Regions from separate parts of the Exiguobacterium sp. GL_137 genome, predicted to be linked through region 1. Evidence: riboswitches for the same ligand, from Rfam matches in the RefSeq annotation. Region 1 holds a riboswitch; each other region holds the start of a gene.
The links. Region 1 has a riboswitch for S-adenosylmethionine ahead of metK (methionine adenosyltransferase). Riboswitches for the same ligand answer to the same signal wherever they lie in the genome.
Positions count from the first base shown of each region.

Region 1 (3,608 bases):
TCGCGTGACAAGTTGACCGTTTTCGCATAGCAGCCACCTTCGATGTTGAAGACACCGTCATGGGACCAACCGTGTTCATCGTCGCCGATCAATTGACGGCTCTCATCTGCAGACAGTGTGGTCTTACCAGTCCCGGATAGTCCGAAGAATAACGCGACATCCCCTTCGTGTCCAACATTGGCGGAACAGTGCATCGACAACACTTCTTGTTGTGGTAAGAGATAGTTCATGACCGAGAAAATTGATTTTTTAATTTCTCCGGCGTACTCTGTACCACCGATCAAGACAATACGGTGTTCGAAAGACATCGCGATGAATGTCTCCGAGTTTGTCCCGTCGACCGCCGGATCCGCTTTAAAATGTGGTGCGTAGACGACCGTAAATGGTTCAAAGGCCGCAACCGTAGGATATTCGCGTAAGAATAGCTGTTTCGCAAACAAATTATGCCAAGCATATTCGGTTACGACGCGCACTGGAAGGGTGAAATGCGTATCGGCACCAGCAGCAGCTTCTGTGTAGTAAAGTTGATCTGCTTCGTTCATATAACGAAGAACTTTTTGTAACAGTTGCTCGAATTTGTCCGATTCCATTGGTTGATTGACATGACCCCAATCGATATGCATCTCACACGATTGATCACGGACGATGAACTTGTCTTTCGGTGAACGACCTGTAAATTTCCCCGTTTCTACAGACAAAGCACCATTTTCTGCAAGAACTCCTTCTTTGTTGCGAATCGCATGTTCGACTAGTTCAGCAACTGACAGTTGTTTGAACACATGCTCCTTCTTGAGTAGCTCTTCGATATTCAGGACCGTCATCGGCATCCTGACCCCACCTTTCCCCTACGTTGGTTTTAGCTCTACTATTAGTATGACACATTTATTATATATGACATACTAATGATAGGGCAATCATTTTCCTGCGCTGATTTCTATTTATCTGGAAACGCTTTCAGCATTAACAGTTTAACATCTCTTCCGAAATTTTTCGACTAGAAATTAAAACGTTGCTTGACAGAGTGAGCACAAGTTTATATCATGTAATTCGTAACGGATACTCTTATTCTGAGCAGGTGGAGGGAACAAGGCCCGAAGAAACCCGGCAACCGTCTTATATTAATTTCATCATTAATGTAGGAAAAGGTGCTCTCCTGAAGCGAAGTAAACACTTCGAACGATAAGAGGGTAAAGGAAGAACGCACAACCTTTCCCTGACCATTTTTGGACATGGAAAGGTTTTTTTCATTTTACCGTCCCACTCAACTAGGGGAAATGAGTACACCGTCAAATTCTTTTTTGGGAGGGTCAAACATGACAAACCTTAATCGCCGACTATTTACGTCGGAATCAGTAACTGAAGGTCACCCGGATAAAATCTGTGACCAGATTTCGGATTCAATTTTGGATGCAATTCTTGCAGCCGATCCAAACGCACGTGTTGCGGCAGAAACTTCTGTCACGACAGGACTCGTATTAGTAGCTGGAGAAATCACGACATCAACTTACGTGGATATCCCGAAAGTCGTTCGTGAAACTATTCGTGAAATCGGCTATACACGCGCTAAATACGGTTTCGATGCAGACACTTGTGCTGTATTGACATCAATCGATGAGCAGTCAGCAGACATCGCTCTCGGTGTGGACCAAGCGCTTGAAGCACGCGAAGGAAACATGTCCGATGAAGAAATCGATGCGATCGGAGCAGGAGACCAAGGTCTGATGTTCGGTTATGCAACGAAAGAAACACCGGAACTCATGCCACTTCCAATCTCGCTTTCACACAAACTGGCTCGTCGTTTGGCAGAGGTCCGCAAAACGGGGCAACTCGATTACCTCCGTCCGGATGGTAAAACGCAAGTTACGGTTGAATACAACGAGAACAATGAACCTGTTCGCGTCGATACAATCGTCATCTCGACACAACATGCAGAAGAAGTGACGCTTGAGCAAATTCAAGCTGATCTGAAAGAACATGTCATCGCACCGGTCATCCCGGCAGAGTACATCGATGCAGACACAAAATTCTTCATCAACCCGACTGGTCGTTTCGTCATCGGCGGACCACAAGGAGATGCAGGGTTGACAGGTCGTAAAATCATCGTTGATACGTATGGCGGATATGCACGTCACGGCGGTGGAGCGTTCTCTGGTAAAGATCCAACGAAAGTCGACCGTTCAGCTGCTTACGCAGCACGTTATGTCGCGAAAAACCTGGTTGCATCTGGTCTTGCGGACAAAGCAGAAGTTCAACTTGCTTACGCAATCGGTGTGGCGCACCCGGTTTCAATCGCAGTCGATACGTTCGGTACAGGAAAACTTCCTGAAGCGCAACTCGTTGAATTAATCGCAGAAAACTTTGATCTCCGTCCTGCAGGGATCATCAAGATGCTTGATCTCCGCCGTCCGATTTATCGTCAGACAGCAGCTTATGGTCACTTCGGTCGTACAGACATCGAATTACCATGGGAGCAAACAGATAAAGCCGCTACTCTTGAAGAGCAGGCAAAACGTTTCGCATAATCCTGAGTTCAGAAACTCCCTTTTAAGGGTGTTTCTGAACTTTTTTTGTTTCTCCGGAACTTTGCAGGGAAACGACTGAAATTTCTAGAAAAGGGTAAAAGAACATGAGCCTGTAAAAGGAAAAGGGGGATTTCGGTATGGAGATACGCGAAGCAGTTCCGGCTGATGCAGCACGCATTCATGATATTGCGCTCACGTCCTGGATGGACACATATGAGGAAATCTATTCAGAGCGTTCGAAAGCCCATTTCGTACAAGAAGCGTACCCGCAGGAAGAAGTGGTCCGAGCAATCCGGACAGCGGAAGAAGCACGTGGAGAATACTTCAATGTCGGACTGATCGACGGGGAAATCGTCGGTTTTATCCACGCCATCGATGTGGATGGAACGTGGGAAATCGTCCGGCTGTATGTCTTGCCGAAATACCAGCAAAACGGAATCGGACGCCGGCTGATCCGCGAACTGGAATTGCAAGGGGCGTCTCCGATTGAAGTGTATGTTGAATCCCGAAACTATAAAGCCCGTCACTTTTTGACTTCATACGGATTTAAGGAAATCAGCGAGACGACAGAGGAAGTCTTCGGACAGGTGGAACCTGTGACGCGACTACAACGTATATATTAAAGAAACGGAATCCGACTTAAGGCGGTTTGGCTGAAGTCGGATTTGTTGCATACTAAACAGATATCGAATGAAGAGGTGAGTTTGTGGTAGAACAACCAACCGGAGTGATCGTTCTTGTATATCCACTCCAATTACGTGCCCGGCCAAGTGAAGCACTGATTCGTGTCTTAGAGCACGAATATGAGGTCCTCTTGGTCGACGCACCCCGTCGTGTATCGTTTGAAGAACATCAACAGTTATTAAAAGAAGCACTACGCGAAGCCGGTAAGCGGAAATTACCGATTCATATCATTGCCTGCAGTATGGGAGCGCTTGTCGTCAACCGACTGCTTCAAGAATATGAGTTGCCGATGGCGAGCCTGACGTTTATCTCGCCGTTATTTGATTGGCACAATTCCAAGCAATTGGGAGGCGTCAAACAAGTCTTCGCGAGTGCCTTCGACCGGTTCCGTCCGGATGCTCC
Region 1 covers NZ_CM174406.1:2,273,906-2,277,513, reverse strand. Annotated here, with positions in the region: gene pckA (phosphoenolpyruvate carboxykinase (ATP)) at 1-827, opposite strand, end outside; SAM riboswitch class I at 1,060-1,186, shown strand; gene metK (methionine adenosyltransferase) at 1,314-2,522, shown strand; gene AC3IRK_RS11930 (GNAT family N-acetyltransferase) at 2,660-3,145, shown strand; gene AC3IRK_RS11925 (alpha/beta fold hydrolase) at 3,229-3,608, shown strand, end outside.

Region 2 (3,608 bases), 250 kb from region 1:
AGATGACATCGACACCAAGGGAAGCGATGTAATCGAGTTTTTCAATTACTCCGCGTAAATCGCCCATCCCGTCTCCGTTCGAATCTTTAAAACTGCGCCAATACACTTGATAGACAACGGCTTCTTTCCACCAGGCCCGATTCATCCCATCAGCTCCTTTGTGATTCAATCGTATTCTAGTTCAGTGTATCAAAAACACGAAAGCCATCGGTTCTTTTTCCCAATTATCAGCAATTATTAAAAAACTCTTTTCTTTTTTCTGAAAATTCGTTATCCTTGACGACAATACCCAACAAGGAGGAAGACAGATGAAACATTTCGCCCCATCGATTGCGATTGATCGGTTACCCGCTCCGGTCTTCGCCGAGCTCGCCCAGCGGATCGGTGCCGTCAAGGCTGCTGGTCATGACGTCATCACGCTTGGTCAGGGAACACCGGATCAGACGACACCCGTACATATTCTGGATGCCTTGAAAGAAGCAATCAATGACGCTTCAAACCTCCAGTACCCGCCATTTCGCGGACACGATTTCCTCAAACAGGCTGTCGCGGATTTTTATCAGTCAGAGTTTGGCGTAAACATCGATCCGGCCTCTGAAGTCGCCATTTTGCTCGGCAGCAAAGCCGGTATCGTCGCTTTACCGCAAACGATCGTCAATCCCGGTGAAGGTGTCATTGTTCCTGATCCCGGATACCCGGATTACTTATCCGGCGCCGCCCTTGCCGGAGCTTACCCGATCACATTGCCGCTCCTTGCGGAAAATGCTTTTTTACCTGACTACACGTTACTTGATACGACAGATGTCGAACGGGCCCGGATGTTGTTCCTCAACTACCCGAGCAATCCGACCGGGGCGACGGCAACAGCGGAAGCCTTCGAGCAAACGGTTTCCTTCGCTGATGCGAACGACATTTGCGTCGTCCACGACCTCGCCTACGGCGGAATCAGCTTCGACGGTCCGACCCGCAGTTTCCTCCAGACGGAAGGCGCAAAAGACGTCGGAATCGAACTGTTTTCATTATCGAAACGTTTTAACATGTCCGGTTTCCGAATCGCCTTCGCCATCGGGAATCCGTCCGTCATCGCAAGTATCGAGACGTACCAGGAACACTTATACGTCAGTGCTTTCACACCGATTCAACAGGCAGCAACCGTCGCTCTTTCAAGCGATCAGACGTGTGTCCGCGAACTGAGCGCTCTGTATGAAGCGCGGCGTGATGCCTTGTTCGGCAAGTTACAGGAAATCAGTTGGGACGGACCGATCCCGGGCGGTTCGTTCTTCGTCTGGTTGCCGGTCCCGTCCGGCTACACGTCCCAAAGCTTTACCGATCACCTGCTCGACGAAGCGCATGTCGCCGTTACACCGGGACATTTCTTCGGCGAATACGGGGAAGGTTACGTCCGGATCAGCCTGATTGCTGACGCCGAACGACTCGTCGAAGCAGCTGAACGGATTGGTCAATTGAATCTGTTTCGCCAGACCGTTGCGGAATAATTCTGAAAAAACGTTTGACAAATGGGAATGATTTCCGTTACAGTAAGTCCCAACAGCATATCTACTTATCGAGAGCGACCGAGGGATTAGGCCCAACGACGTCCGGCAACCACCTTTAAGGAACGGTGCCACATCCTACAGAATGTTTCATTCTGAGAGATAAGTTACGAAATCTTACACTTCGTCGCTTTTTTCTGGTTGCTCTTAACTGGAAAAAGGCGATTTTTTTGTATAGGGAGGAAACGACAGATGATTGAATTTAAAGGGATCACTAAACGGTTCGTTCGTGACCGGACACCCATTTTTGCCTTACGTGACGTCAATTTAACGATTCAGCAAGGTGAAATCTTTGGCATCATCGGTGAATCCGGTGCCGGAAAAAGCACCCTGCTCCGTCTGATCAACGGACTGGAGACACCGACACAAGGAACGGTTAAAGTATCGGGCACTAATCTGTCCGGCCTCTCCAAAGGCAGCTTACGTGAACTGCGTTTGAACATCGGGATGATCTTTCAACACTTCCAATTGATTCAATCCCGGAACGTCGCCGATAATATCGCCTTCGCCTTAAAGGCTGCCGGCGTCAAACGGACTGACTTCCCGCAACGGATCAAAGAGCTCGTCTCCCTGGTCGGACTCGAAGGCTTCGAGACGAATTTCCCGAGTCAGCTCAGCGGCGGTCAAAAGCAACGGGTCGGGATTGCCCGCGCCCTTGCGAATAATCCGAGTGTCCTGTTATGTGACGAAGCGACGTCCGCTCTTGATCCGGTCACGACGCTGCAAATTCTCGAACTGCTGAAAGACTTGAATGAACGGCTTGGCCTGACGATCATTCTCATTACCCATGAAATCGATGTCGTCAAACAGATTTGTCACCGGGTTGCCGTCATGGCGCAAGGTGAAGTCGTTGAAGTCGCCCGTACATACGACCTGTTCAGTCAGCCGGCACATGATGTCACGAAACATTATGTCGATACGGCACTCCAGATCGAGTTACCGGAACGGATCTTGCGAACGACACCGGGAAAAATTATCCGCCTGCAATTCACAGGTGAAAAGACCGGTGAAAGTACGTTATCGGAAGCAATTAAACAGTTTGATATTTCCGTCAGCATCCTCCACGGTAAGGTCGACTATATCCAGAACGTCGCTTTCGGAGTGCTGATTGTCAGTTTGACCGGTCCGACCCTTCACGTGAACCGCTCCTTGACGTGGCTCGAAGAACAACTTCACACGCTTGAGGTGATCCAGGATGTGGCTTGAACGGATTGAAACCATGTTACCGGATCTTGCGAAAGCGTTAGCGGAAACGGCTTTGATGGTCGGAATCTCACTCGGCTTCGCCCTCATCATCGGGATTCCACTCGGGATCTTACTGTTCATCACGGACCGGGGACTATTTTTCCAAAACGTCGTCGTTCGCAGCATCTTGGACTTTTTCGTTAATATCGTCCGTTCGTTACCGTTCATCATCCTGCTCGTCGCGTTGATTCCGCTGACACAACTGTTACTCGATAATACAATTGGACCGACTGCTGCTTCCGTCAGCCTGAGTGTCGCCGCCATTCCGTTTCTCGCCCGACTGGTCGAGACATCGCTCCGTGAGATTCCACCGGGATTAATCGAAGCAGCAGAAGCCTGTGGTGCGACACCGTTTCGGATCATCATCAGTGCACTCTTACCGGAAGCCCTTCCCGGCATCATTCAAGCCGTCACTTTGACGACCATCAGTCTGATCGGATTTTCCGCCATGGCCGGTATCGTCGGTGGTGGCGGCGTCGGTGACCTGGCCATCCGCTTCGGCTATTACCGGTACGACAATGTCGTCATGATTGTGACGATCGTCGTCCTCGTTATCATTGTTCAAAGTATTCAAGGGCTCGGCAATGTTTTGGCCCGTCGTGCTGATAAGCGTTAACCAAAAATAGAGAATCGTAAGGGAGAGAATGAATATGAAAAAACGTTATGCCTTTTTAGCAACAGGACTACTCGGAGCCGGTATTCTTGCCGGTTGCGGCGACAGCAGCGCCAAAGAAGACAACAAATCGATCAAGATCGGGGCAACGAGCGGACCTTACAGCGACATGGTCAAAGAAGCGATCCAACCCGGGC
Region 2 covers NZ_CM174406.1:2,521,686-2,525,293, forward strand. Annotated here, with positions in the region: gene AC3IRK_RS13185 (alpha-glucosidase) at 1-145, opposite strand, end outside; gene AC3IRK_RS13190 (aminotransferase class I/II-fold pyridoxal phosphate-dependent enzyme) at 309-1,496, shown strand; SAM riboswitch class I at 1,559-1,662, shown strand; gene AC3IRK_RS13195 (methionine ABC transporter ATP-binding protein) at 1,746-2,759, shown strand; gene AC3IRK_RS13200 (methionine ABC transporter permease) at 2,749-3,414, shown strand; gene AC3IRK_RS13205 (MetQ/NlpA family ABC transporter substrate-binding protein) at 3,449-3,608, shown strand, end outside.
Region 2: it holds a riboswitch for S-adenosylmethionine, as region 1 does, so the genes downstream of both, AC3IRK_RS13195 (methionine ABC transporter ATP-binding protein) here and metK (methionine adenosyltransferase) in region 1, are expected to answer to the same signal.

Region 3 (3,608 bases), 690 kb from region 1:
ACGGGAACGGTGAGTTTCTGAAAATACGAAATATCAGTCTAAAAAGAGGACGGATGCAAAATTCCGCTCTCTTTTTTTGTCCTTATTAGACATGACTTCCGGTTAACCGATTGTCACCTTCTGTTGAATCCGCTCAATCTGCTCGGGTGTCGTACGGCAACATCCGCCGATCAACCGGGCACCTGCGGCATACCATTCCGGAGCAATGTCTTCGAAAGCCGTACACACTGCTTCACCGGACCAGGTCTTACTGACCGGATCATACTGCTCACCGGAATTCGGATAGACGATAATCGGTACATCGGTCAGTTGTTTTAATGTCGTGATGAACTCTGTCGCAATCGATGCCGGAAAACAGTTCGCGCCGATTGCCGCCAGTTGCGGGTGCTCCCCTAATGCCTTGATACACTCACTCAACGATGTTCCTTCACTGATGTGTGTTGCGTCACGCAGGGAAAAGGCAAGCCAGGCCGACTGATCCGGAAATTCTTCGAGCAGCCGGAACAGCACTTCGGCTTCCTGCAAGGAGGGAATCGTCTCAAATGCCAACACGTCCGCACCTGCCGCGATTAACGCTTCCAGACGAGGACGGTGGAAAGCTTCAAGTTGCGCATCGTCGACTCCGTAATGACCGATGTATTCGGATCCGTCCGAAAGATAGGCACCGTAAGGACCAATCGATCCCGCAATCAAAGCGTGATCCGCTGCCGGTCCGGTTTCCGCACGCGCCTGCTGTGCCAGATAGACCGTTTGTTTCATCAGTTCAATCGCTTCCTCTTCTTTAATCCCCCGGCTGCTGAAGCCGGCGACACTCGCTTGGTAGCTGGACGTGATGGCACAATCCGCCCCGATTTTAAAATAATCCGCATGGACGCGGTGAATCTGTTCCGGTTCTTCAAGCAGTACACGGGCCGACCAAAGCGGATCATCGAGATTTCTCCCATGGCGTTCAAGTTCCGTCGCCAGTGCTCCGTCCAATAAAATATAGGGTTTTTCTTTTAACAGTCGTTCAACTGGATTGTTGTTCTTTGACATCTTCCACACTCCGTTTCCATGATGTTTTTGTCAGATGATGAACGATGTAACAGACCGCGATAAACGGAACCCCGAAATAGAGGGCGACCCGTTGCGTCGGATCAAAGGCGATTCCGATCAATGAAGCCAAACACATTAAAAACGACAGAATCGGTACAAACGGATACCAGGGCGTCCGGTAAACCAAATCGTTTAGATCATGCCCCTCTTGCAGATAGCGCTTGCGGAACATGAACTGTGAGGCGCTGATACTCATCCAGACAACGACGACTGCCAGTCCCGAGATCGAGACAAGCGCAATGTAGACGGAACCCGGTGCATAGACGCTGGAGAACAGGGCAAGCAGACCACCGAGCATACTGAAGAGAACGGCACGTATCGGCACTCCGCTCGCATTTAATTTAGAAAAGTACGGCGTAATCATCCGTTGATCGGATAAAGACCAGAGCATCCGTGATGCGGCGTACAGACCCGAGTTCGCTGCTGACAAAATCGCGGTCAGGATGACGAAGTTCATGATGTCTGCTGCAAACGGAAGACCGATCCGTTCAAACACAGCAACGAATGGACTTTCAAGCACTCCTTTTGAATCATTTGGTAACAGAATCGCAAGAACAATGATCGTCCCGACAAAAAATAAGACGAGCCGGAAGACTGTTGTTCGAATGGCGAGAGGAACCGTCCGTTTCGGATCGACCGCCTCACCTGCTGCAATCCCGATTAACTCTGTTCCGGAATAGGCAAAGTTAACGGCAAGCATCGTCATCAAGATCGCGAACGCTCCGTTCGGAAACAGGCCCCCCTCCGTCAACGGAGCGAGAAGCGGTGCTTGTGAGCCGTCCGCGAGGGGCAAGAATCCGACGATTGCTGCTGTTCCTAAGACGATGAACACTAAAATCGTCAGCACCTTGACGGCAGAAAACCAAAATTCAACTTCCGCGAACAAGCGGACCGTCAAGACATTGATGCCTAAAATCATGACGACGAATAAAGCACTGAACAGCCAGACCGGAACATCCGGAAACCAGCGTTGCATCAATAAACCGGCTGCCGTAAATTCCGAACCGAGCGCGACCGTCCAAGTCAGCCAGTAAAGCCAGGCGACGGTATAGCCTGTTCCGGATCCAATATATTTCGTCGCGTAGCTGTGAAAGGCACCCGTCTCCGGCATATGTACCGCCAGCTCCCCTAGACAAAGCATTACCAGATAAACCGCCAGCGCTCCGACCAGGTAAGATAAAATCGTGCCGACCCGACCGGCCTGCTCGAGCGTATAGCCTGTACTTAAAAATAATCCGGTCCCGATGACACCTCCGAGTGACAACATGACGATATGCCGGGATTCCATTTTCCGCCGAAACGTTCCTTCTTTCATTGCTCCTCCACACTCCTCTTTTTCTCGTTAAACTAAAAAAAAACGCACCCACATGCATGGGTGCGTCGGTCGACAATCAAAGGAAGCTTATCGATCGGGTACAACACCCGCAGGAATTAGCACAGTATCTTTCGACCTGTTGCTGAGGCTTCAAAGGGCCAGTCCCTCCACCTCTCTGGATAAGAATGTAATTTTTCATAACAGTACCAACCCTGTTTTGAATTGTCAACACAATTCAGAATTTATCATGTAAAAAAAAACGCCTTACACCAAAACGGTATAAGACGTCTGTCGCTTATTTCTTCGCAAACAAATCAGCTGTCTTCAATGCCATGCGAACCGCTTTCCGGTTCAATGTGCCTTGTTGATGCTTCATTTCTTTTGTTTGACTGTTCAACTTGCCTTGAAGTGATTTGATTTTCTTATCTTTTTCAGCCATTTTCGCTTTATCGCGTTTTTGAGCTGCCACGATTTTTTGTTCTTCTGCTGGGAAGTATGATTCAAAACGTGAAACAGCTTCTTCGATACTGATTCCTGTGATCGGTTTAACGACCGGAAGCAACTCTGCTTTGGCCATTTCACGATCAAACGGAACGTTCTCCGGATAGTTCGTTTCTTTGTAGATGTGTTCTAGATCATTTGTATTCAGGAATTCCACGAAGTTATCAAAGTTACGTGCTTGAACACGTGTCGGACTCTGGAAGTCAGCCGACTCAATCACATCCGACAAGCGTGTGCTGTCTGTGATGTCATTTGCCCAAATGTGTGTCAATTGGTGATAATCCGTTAATTCGCGCATCCGTGCATCTTTCGGAATCAGAATACTTGGCGTTCCGGCAAGTGTTGCCGTGATGTTACCGTGAAGACGTGCTCCGAAGCTGAAGTCAGCTTCTTTCAAGAAGTCGATCCATGTCTGCGCGTTTAAGAAGAAGCGGACACGGTCGTTCATGTAAGTCGGATCCGACATCTTGACCGGATAGTTCGTGACGGATAAGTCAGCAATCGGATGTGTTCCTGTGTACGTCAAACGCAACTCTTTCATCCATTGCGGGATGAAGTAGTGGTTCGGGTACTCTTCCATTCCGCGTGTGATGAAGTTAAGGACGTTTTGCGGTGCAAGACGTGACGAGTTGACACCGATCATTGAATCTTTTGTGATATTCGTTTCACGAATTTTCAAATCACGACCAAACGCATA
Region 3 covers NZ_CM174406.1:2,964,105-2,967,712, forward strand. Annotated here, with positions in the region: gene AC3IRK_RS15405 (MarR family winged helix-turn-helix transcriptional regulator) at 1-13, shown strand, start outside; gene mmuM (homocysteine S-methyltransferase) at 103-1,035, opposite strand; gene AC3IRK_RS15415 (amino acid permease) at 1,010-2,410, opposite strand; SAM riboswitch class I at 2,495-2,596, opposite strand; gene AC3IRK_RS15420 (polysaccharide pyruvyl transferase family protein) at 2,706-3,608, opposite strand, start outside.
Region 3: it holds a riboswitch for S-adenosylmethionine, as region 1 does, so the genes downstream of both, AC3IRK_RS15415 (amino acid permease) here and metK (methionine adenosyltransferase) in region 1, are expected to answer to the same signal.

Region 4 (3,608 bases), 520 kb from region 1:
ACGGGAGGCATTCGGCTGTTTGTTCGCCGATGAATTCCATCGGGGCAAGTGCCGTCGTCAGCATTAACGCGGCACCGGCTGAGTCTCCCCACAACACCATGCGTCCCCGCATAATCCGTAAATCGTCGGCTTCCTGATTTAAGAAACAAAGTGCATCCCGAACGTCTTCCAGATTATCCGGAAAATAACTGCCGTCCTCAAACAAGCGATAATCGATACTGCAAACGGCGATGCCGAGTTCCAGGAAACGCTCGACGATTGGCGTAAAACAAAAGACGTCATCCCGGTTCCCTCTGACGAAGGCTCCCCCGTGCGCATAAATCGCGACCGGGAAAGGACCATCACCCGGCGGATAATATAAATCCAACTTTAGTTCTTTCTGATTAACGGTTTTAAACAAAATCGTCCGGGGTGCGAGTTGGACTTCCGACAGTGGAAGCGCCGGTTCCGTCCATCGTAATAAAGCACCATAGTTGTTCCAGATGCTCGCTCCGGCTGCGGCTGTCGTTAAAATTGCCGCCCCTCCCATCAGCCAAGCAGTTTCCCGTTTCACCTCATCACCTCCAAAGCTTACTCTCGATTTCTGATCTCTTATTAGTCATCTACCCGATTTATTTAGAAGCCGAACGTCTTCCCCGACTTATACTTGACGCTTCGTTTTGGATTCGTTATAGTGAAAAGGTTCAAATCGGAATAATTACGTTTTAATAATTTTTGGAGGGTTTATTCATATGAAAAAATTACTTTCAGCTTTCACGGTCGCCTTTGCCAGCGCTGCTTTTCTTGCTGCCTGCGGTTCTTCCGAATCCAATCAAGATGCGACCGATCAAAAGCTTCGGGTGTATACATCGACATTCGCTACTGCGGCAATCGCCAAGGAAATTGGCGGAACAGATATCGACGTCAAGATGATTGTCCCTCCCGGTGCCGATCCGCACTCGTACGAGCCGACGTCTAAACAACTGACAGAAATCGCACAAGGCGATCTGTTCCTCTTAACCGGTACGACGCTTGAACCGTATTCGAAAAAAATCAAAGCCAGTCTGAAAGGCAACGATGTCCGTTTTGTCGAGACAAGCACAGGAATCGACTTACTCGAAGCCAACGCCACGCTTCACGAACATGAAGGACACGATGATCATGCTGACGAACACGCGGAAGAAGAACATGATCACGGCAAATACGATCCCCATGTCTGGCTCGATCCGAACAATGCCAAAATGATGGCCCAATCGATTTCGACGGCACTGGCAAAAGAAGTACCGGATAAAAAAGCGACGTTTGAAAAAAACCTGGCTGAATTTGATACGCAGGCAGATGAGCTCGATCAAAATCTGCAACAGGCTGTCGATAAGGGCTCGAAAAAAGAATTGCTCGTCACGCATGCCGCTTACGGATATTTAGCCGAACGATACGGTTTCTCGCAATTGCCGATTGCCGGCATCTCTCCGTCGGACGAGCCTTCCCAAAAGCAACTGGCCGCTCTCGTCAAAGAAGCCAAATTGCATGACTTGAAGTATATCGCTTTCGAGGAGACGGTTTCTCCTAAAGTCGCCCGCGTCATCCAACAGGAAATCGGAGCCGAAGCGATTACGATCCACAACCTGGAGTCCGTCACGAAAGAACAGCAGAATGCCTCGTATTTTGACTTGATGAATGAAAATGTGACGACGCTCAAACAAGCACTTCAGTGAAGTAGTGTTGACATGCAGTAAAAGATACGTTACGGTAGAAAACGTATTTCAGACAATCAAATGACTTCTTTTTATCGCGAGAGACGGAGGGACTGGCCCGATGATGTTTCGGCAGCGGACGATTAAATCGTACTGTGCCAAATCCAGCAAGCTGCGGCTTGAGAGATAAGAAGAGCGTCTTTTTCAGTAAAGACCTCCTTCTTTCTTGCGAAGGAGTCTTTTTTTGTACTTGTAGAAAAGGAGTGGTTTTATGAACGAGACGATTATACCGAACAAATGGGCACTTCTACCGTTACTTGTCTTTTTAGTTCTTTTTATCGGTGCCGGTATTTTTTACGATGATTTCTACAAATTCCCGATTCTGATTGCGGCTTTGATTGCCTTGATTTTTGCGGCGGTCACAACGAAAGGCAGCATCAATCAAACCGTGGAACGGATTGCAACGGGTGCCGGAAATCCGGACATCATGATCATGGTCTTTATTTTCTTACTTGCCGGTGCCTTTTCCGGAACGGCCGATGCGATTGGCGCCATCGAAGCGACCGTCAACGCGTCGCTGACATTTTTACCGCCTTCTCTTTTAATGAGTGGATTGTTTATCATCGCTGCTTTCATCTCGATGGCGATGGGGACTTCGACCGGTACGATTGCCGCACTTGCCCCGATTGCTCTCGGAATTCATGAAGCAACAGGTGTCAATGTTGCGATTGCCGCGGCAGCTGTCGTCGGCGGTGCAATGTTCGGTGATAACCTGTCATTCATTTCCGATACAACGATCGCAGCAGTCCGGACGCAAAAAACCAATATGCGCGACAAATTCAGAACCAACTTCATGATCGTCTTGCCGGCAGCAATCCTGACGGTCATCATCTTGGCTTTCGTCTCAGGTACAGGAGACGTCGTCGAAGCAAAAGCGTTTGAGTTTTATAAATTGATTCCGTATCTGTCTGTCATCGTCCTCGCCTTGTTTGGTGTCAACGTCATCCTCGTCTTAGTCGGCGGAACCGTTTTGACGGGTATCATCGGTATGATGGACGGAAGCTTCGGCTTAAGCGGCTTCGTCCTGTCGATGTCTGAAGGATTGATGGGGATGGCAGAAATTTCGATCTTGACGTTATTAATGGGCGGACTCGTCAGCCTGATCACCTTTAACGGCGGGATTGCTTATCTGAAAGAAACCCTGACGCGGAAAATCTCACAACGCCGCGGCGCGGAATTCAGTATGGCGGCACTCGTCAGTGCAACGAATCTTGCGACAGCGAACAATACGATTTCGATTCTTGTCGCCGGACCACTCGCTGCGGAAATCGCCGATACGTATGATATTGATCGGAAGAAATCCGCCAGTATCCTCGATATCTTCTCGTGCGGTATCCAAGGAATCATCCCGTACGGAGCCCAGTTGCTGATTGCAGCGGAATTAACGAAAACGGCTTCCCCGGAACTGATTCCCTATCTGTTTTATCCGTTCCTGCTTTTCGTTTGCGGATCTCTTGCCATCGTCTTCGGCTTCCCGCGTCGAAAAACAGCTGATGTGCGTAAAAAAAATGTTTCGTAAAAAATACAAGACCCGTCGCTTTTGCGATAGGTCTTGTTTTGACTTATTTTTTCTGGTCTTGGCGGTTGAGAATGAAATACGCAATCGCCGGAAGCGGGAACTGAATCAGTCCTGCGCCTCCCCAGACCCACGGATTTCGTCCTGTCTTCCGTGCACCAAGGAACAAACATGTCGCTTGTGTCCCTAACAGGGCTGCAAGGCCGGCCCAAACACCTTTTGGTACGTTTTTAACAGATCGTTTCATAAAATACACCTCGTTTCCTTTATAGATTTACCCTCCTCTTTTCGCTTTCTAACCGGCTTTTTCCTCCCTTGAGCGTTGAAACGGACGTTCTTGCTTGTTCATGCTAAACTAA
Region 4 covers NZ_CM174406.1:2,798,274-2,801,881, forward strand. Annotated here, with positions in the region: gene AC3IRK_RS14585 (alpha/beta hydrolase fold domain-containing protein) at 1-553, opposite strand, end outside; gene AC3IRK_RS14590 (metal ABC transporter solute-binding protein, Zn/Mn family) at 732-1,694, shown strand; SAM riboswitch class I at 1,763-1,866, shown strand; gene AC3IRK_RS14595 (Na+/H+ antiporter NhaC family protein) at 1,945-3,252, shown strand; gene AC3IRK_RS14600 (hypothetical protein) at 3,296-3,496, opposite strand.
Region 4: it holds a riboswitch for S-adenosylmethionine, as region 1 does, so the genes downstream of both, AC3IRK_RS14595 (Na+/H+ antiporter NhaC family protein) here and metK (methionine adenosyltransferase) in region 1, are expected to answer to the same signal.